Linked DNA regions of Enhydrobacter sp.. The protein of the gene in region 2 interacts with the protein of the main gene of each other region in a pairwise test. Links are inferred from orthologs where the notes say so. Each region holds a gene or a part of one and is shown on either strand. Other genes may lie near its edges.

Evidence for each region.
Region 1: the proteins of ftsA (region 2) and OJF58_RS13200 interact in binary tests that used the Escherichia coli proteins (3 or more experiments, as listed by UniProt). The link is inferred for Enhydrobacter sp. from one-to-one orthologs.

The regions. Positions count from the first base shown.
Region 1 is NZ_CP126889.1:2,629,246-2,632,161, reverse strand. Bases 1-2,844 are described here. They hold OJF58_RS13200 (rod shape-determining protein), read right to left. Parts: upstream 2,021-2,844; coding sequence 980-2,020; downstream 1-979. Other genes in these bases: OJF58_RS13195 (Zn-dependent alcohol dehydrogenase), read right to left, coding at 2,152-2,844; mreC (rod shape-determining protein MreC), read right to left, coding at 64-936; OJF58_RS13210 (hypothetical protein), read right to left, coding at 1-62. Also shown: more of OJF58_RS13195, read right to left, coding at 2,845-2,916. UniProt on the Escherichia coli protein: Forms membrane-associated dynamic filaments that are essential for cell shape determination. Acts by regulating cell wall synthesis and cell elongation, and thus cell shape.
Region 2 is NZ_CP126889.1:312,224-315,096, forward strand. What follows is about bases 19-2,819. They hold ftsA (cell division protein FtsA), read right to left. Parts: upstream 2,137-2,819; coding sequence 901-2,136; downstream 19-900. Other genes in these bases: ftsZ (cell division protein FtsZ), read right to left, coding at 19-756; OJF58_RS01705 (FtsQ-type POTRA domain-containing protein), read right to left, coding at 2,158-2,819. Outside these bases: more of ftsZ, read right to left, coding at 1-18; more of OJF58_RS01705, read right to left, coding at 2,820-2,873. UniProt on the Escherichia coli protein: Essential cell division protein that assists in the assembly of the Z ring. May serve as the principal membrane anchor for the Z ring.

The DNA.
Region 1 (2,916 bases), 2.3 Mb from region 2 along the record:
GTGCCGGGCAGCGCGAGCCGCCCCACCCGATCGAGCCTGGCGAGGACCCCGTCGGCCCGCATCTCAATGCCTGTCGGACGCCGTGGCGCCCGTATCGACCAGGCCGGTGATGCCGTAGTCGACGACCCGCACGAATTCCATCCGCGAGAAGTCGGCGAACGGCCGGACTCGGATGCTGCCCTCCTTGCCGCCGCGCACCACCTCGCCGACGGGAATGCCGATCGGGAAGCTGCCGCCGCTGCCGGAAGTGACGATGCGGTCGCCCGGCTGAACGCCCGCCATGCCCTGCAGGAGGGTGAGTCGCAGCAACGCCGAATTGTTGCCGGCGAGAATGGCGCGCTCGCGCGTACGCTCGACCTGGACGGGCAGCCGCGAATTGACGTCGGTCACGAACAGCACGCGCGCGCTGTTCTCGCCGACCTCGGCGATGCGGCCGGCCAGCCCCTCGCCCGTCAGGACGGCCTGGCCCGGCGTCACGCCGGCCTTGCGGCCGACATTCAGCAGGGCGCCGCGCACATAGGCGCTGACGCTGTCGCCGACCACGCGCGCGGTGATGTAGGCGGCCTCCGGCCCCTCGCGGAAATGGGCCAGCTCGCGCAGCCGTGCGTTCTCGTTCTCCAGCCGGCGCGCGGCGGTCTGCCAGGCGAGCAGGCGGCTGTTCTCCTCGCGCAGGCGCGCATTCTCCTCGCGCAGGGAGGCGAACTCCTTGAGGTCGGCGATGGCGCGGTTGGCAGCGGCGACCGGCCGGGCGATGGCCTCGAGCGCCGGACTGGCCAGATCGAGCGCCAGCACGCGCGCTTTCTCGACTAGCACGGAATCGGCCTTGCCGATCAACATGGCGACGAAGGCCGCGACCACCAGCAGCACGAGCGCAAAGCGCTGCAGGACCGTGCGCAGTTGCTGGGTCGCTACCTCGAAATCGTCGCGAATCGCCATGTCCGACCCATTCTACTCCAAGCGGGCCGCGGCGCGCGGTGTCTCAGTACATGGACGACAAGACGCCGCGCAGACGGTCGATGTTCTCCACTGCATGCCCCGTGCCGAGAGCGACGCAGAGAAGCGGATCCTCGGCCACCGAGACCGGCAGGCCGGTGGATTGGCGCAGGACGGTGTCCATGTTCGTGAGCATGGCGCCGCCGCCGGTGAGCACAATGCCCTTGTCGACGATGTCGGCCGCAAGCTCGGGCGCAGTGTTCTCCAGCGCCACCTTGACCGCCTCGACGATCGCGCTGACCGGCTCCTGCAGGCTCTCGGCGATCTGGCGCTCGGTGATGACCAGCTCCTTGGGAACCCCGTTCATCAGATCGCGGCCCTTGATCTCCATCGTCCGGCCCTCGCCGTCGTCCGGGGCGCAGGCCGAGGCGATGGTCTTCTTGATGCGCTCGGCCGAGCTCTCGCCGACCAGCAGGTTATGGTTGCGGCGGATATAGGCGATGATCGCCTCGTCCATCTTGTCGCCGCCCACGCGCACCGAGCGCGGATAGACGATGCCGCCCAACGACAGGACGGCGACCTCGGTCGTGCCGCCGCCGATATCGACCACCATCGAGCCGGTGGGTTCGGTGACCGGCAGACCGGCGCCGATCGCGGCGGCCATCGGTTCCTCGATCAGCCAGACCTTGCGGGCGCCCGCGCTCTCCGCCGACTCCTGGATGGCGCGGCGCTCGACGGCGGTCGAGCCCGATGGCACGCAGACCACGATCTGCGGATGGGCGAAGGAGCGGCGGTTGTGCACCTTGCTGATGAAGTGCTTGATCATCGCCTCGGCGACTTCGAAGTCGGCGATCACGCCGTCGCGCAGCGGGCGGATCGCCTGGATGTTGCCGGGCGTGCGGCCCAGCATCATCTTGGCTTCCTCGCCGACCGCCAGGACCTGGCGCTTGCCGGTTTGCGTGGTGAGCGCAACCACTGACGGTTCGTTGAGAACGATCCCCCGCCCCTTCACATAGACCAGCGTATTGGCTGTCCCGAGGTCGATGCCCATGTCCGCCGAAAACAGCCCGATCACTCTCGACAGCATTCGCTTAAGTCTCTGTTATTATTGGATAAACTTCGACAGAGGCGTCCGCCTGACATGGGCGCCAAGATGCGCTGGGTTTAAACCGGCGCGCAGAGTCCCGCAAGGCGATTCAAATATCGGCGCGGGACAACTCACTCGAACACCACGACGCCGCGCGCCACCTCGCCGGCCATCATGCGCTTGAAGCCCTCGTTGATCTCGCCGAGCTTGTACGTGCGGCTGATCAGGCCGTCGATGTTGAGCTTGCGGTTCATGTAGTGATCGACCAGCACCGGGAAGTCGACGTTGGGCCGCACCGAGCCATAGAACGTGCCGCTGACCGTCTTCTCGGTGAAGACCATCATGAAGGGCGAGTATTGCGCCTTGATGGAGGCGGCCGAAATGCCGACGGCGACGGCATGGCCGCCGGGCGCCAGGGCGTCGAAGGCCAGCGCCTGCGTCTTGTCGTTGGAAACCGCATCGAAGGAATAGTCGACGCCGAGGCCCGCGATCTCCTTGACCTTCTTCACCGGATCGTTGTCCTTGGCCGTGTTGATGGTGTGGGTGGCACCGAAGGTCTTCGCCATCTCGAGCTTGTTGTCGAGGATGTCGGCGGCAACGATGATGCGGGCGCCCGAAAGCATCGCGCCCTGGATGGCGTTGAGGCCCACGCCCCCGCAGCCGATCACCAGCACCGACGACCCCGCCTCGATCTTCGCATGCCGTGTGACGGCACCGACGCCGGTGGCGACGCAGCAGCCGACCAGCGCCGCCTGCGGCCACGGCATGTCCTTGCGGATCGGCACCACCATCTCCTCGGGGACGACAACCTCCTCGGCGAAGGTGCCGATGCGCGCCATCTGGTTGATGCCCTGGCCCCTGTGCTTCAGCCGCAGGGTCCCGTCGTAGAGCGCGCC
Region 2 (2,873 bases):
CGGGTTGGAGATCGCGCTCTCGGCCGCGACGCGGCTGCGATCCTGGCCCTCGGCCTCGCCGGTGCCCATCATCGCCTTGCCCATCTCGCCCATCACGGTGCGGATGTCGGCGAAGTCGAGATTGATCAGGCCCGGCATCACCATCAGGTCGGTGACGCCGCGCACGCCCATGTGCAGCACGTCGTCCGCCATCTTGAAGGCGTCGGCGAAGGTGGTCTTCTCGTTGGCGATCTTGAACAGGTTCTGGTTGGGGATGACGATCAGCGTGTCCACCACCTTCTCGAGCTCGGTGATGCCCTGATCGGCCGCCTGCATGCGGCGGCGCCCCTCGAAGTGGAACGGCTTGGTGACGACGCCGATGGTCAGGATGCCCTGCTCGCGCGCCGCCGCGGCGATCACGGGCGCCGCGCCGGTGCCGGTGCCGCCGCCCATGCCGGCGGTGACGAACACCATGTTGGCGCCGTCGAGAAGCTGCAGGATCTCGGGCAGCGCCTCCTCGGCCGCCTGGCGGCCGACCTCGGGCCGCGCCCCGGCGCCCAGGCCCTGGGTCACCGTGATGCCGAGCTGCACGCGGCGGTCGGCGAGCGACTGGCCCAGCGCCTGCGCGTCGGTGTTGGCGACGATGAACTCGACGCCCTCCAGCGAGGCGCTGATCATGTTGTTGACGGCGTTTCCGCCCGCGCCACCGATGCCGATCACGGTGATACGCGGCTTAATCTCCGACTCCTTCTGAGGGAGACTGAGGTTGATGGTCATACGGCTTTCTCCACGCAAACGAGAGGGTAATCTGCTCGGAGCGGCAGGTTGGACCCCTCTTGCGGGAAGCCCTTACCCTGCCACCGACTTATTCTTTCTTATCAACATCTCTTGGGGACAGTTTCGTCCCATACAACATATTGCCTAAAAGTTTTCCCTAATCCAACTGCCAATCCGGCCGATTCGAGTCGACGGCGGCTCGACGACCGCCGGTTGCGACTGCGCCGGCGCGTGATGCAGGAGCGCGTAGGAGAGAAGGCCGGCGGCCGCGGAAAAGGCCGGCCCGCCGGTCGAATCCGCCAGTCCCGCGAGCCTGAGCGGGGCGCCGATGCGCACCTTCTTGTTGAGGATCGCCGACGCCACCTCGCCCACACCGTCGAGCTGGCAGGCGCCGCCGACCAGGACGGCGCGTCCGCCGGCCAACTTATCCACACCGCTGGCCTCGAGCCGGCTGCGCACCAGCTCGAACGTCTCCTCGATGCGCGGGCGGATGATGCCGACCAGGATCGAGCGCGGGATGTGGTTGGGCTGCGTGCGGTCCTCCTCGCCGATCAGCGGCACGTCGACGATGTCGTACTCGTCGTTGGGCTTGGCGACGGCGCGGCCGATCTGGGTCTTCATGCGCTCGGCATGGGCCAGCGGCGTGGCGAGCCCGCGGGCGATGTCGCGCGTGACATGGTCGCCGCCCACCGGGATCGAATCGACGTGCACGAGATTGCCCTCGTAGAACACGGCGATCGAGGTCGTGCCGCCGCCCATGTCGATCAGCGTGACGCCCAGGTCGCGCTCGTCGGCCACCAGCGAGCTCAGGCCGGCGGCGTGGCTCGCCACCACCCGGTCGGCGATCTCGAGATGGGCGCGGCGCACGCAGACCTGCAGGTTGCGCATCGAGCCGCTGGCCGCCGTCACGAGATGGACGTCGACGCCCAGCCGCTCGCCGAACATGCCGCGCGCGTCGCGCACCGACGTGCCGTCGACGGTATAGCCGATCGCCTCGGAATGGATGATGTCGCGGTCCGCCGTCTCGGCCGGCAGGTGGATGTGCTGCTGCACGCGGCGCACGTCGCGCTCGCCGATCTCGTGATGGCCGATGCCGACTTCCAGCGTCTGGGTATGCGAGGCCGGCGAGCCGCCGCTCACGCCGACGATCACCTCGCGCACCTGCTCGCCGCACATCTCCTCGGCGGTCGAGACTGCCGTCGAGATGGCCCGCGTCGCCGCCTCCATGTCGATGATGTTGCCGGTGCGCATGCCGAGGGCGGGCTGATGGCCGATACCGACGACCCGCAGCCCCTGCCCGTCGACCCGCGCCACGAAGCAGACGACCTTGCTGGTTCCGATATCGAGCGCCGCGATGACGCCGTTCCTTGTCTTGGCCACGATTGTCCCCCGTGCTTCACGCTACACTTTCGACTGCGCCTGCTTGCCCGTCGCCGCCGCCGGCGGATCGTCGGCCGAGCCGCGCTTCCTGAGATAGAGCTTGTCCGGCAGGCGAAGATCGATCACGCCGAACTCGCGCGACAACAGCCTGTAGTCCTGGTCGAGCTTGGCCAGCCGCTGCAGGGCGGCGACCGCATCCTCCTCCGGCAGCTTGACCTCGACCTCGTTCTTCAGGATCAGGTTCCAGCGCCGCTGGCCGACCCAGACGGCCGAGCGCACCTGCTTGGCGATCTGCGGCTCGTAGGCGAGCAGCAGCAGGAGATCGCCGACATGCTCCGGCGCGCCGGTCCCGCCCAGCAGCAGCAGCCGGTCGGCACCGGGCGGCAGGCGGCTCGCGCGCACGGTGCGACCGTTCTGGTCGATCAGCGTGTATTCGTTGCCGTTCTGCCAGATCGCGACGGCGCGGCGTTCCTTCAACGTCACGTAGAGCGTATCGGGCAGCCGCCGCTCGACCGTGGCGCTCGCCACCCAGTCGATCGCCTCGAGCCGGTGCCGCGCCGCCTCGAGGTCGATGCCCAGCAGCGAATCGCCCGCCTTGACGTTGAGCGCGGCGAGGATCGCCTCGCGCGTGACATAGTCGCGGCCCTCCACCGTCACGTCGGCGAGCTTGAAGGGCGTGATCGCGCGCAGCACGTGATGCGTGACCTCGGCGACGTGCGCCTGGGCTTCGGCGACCC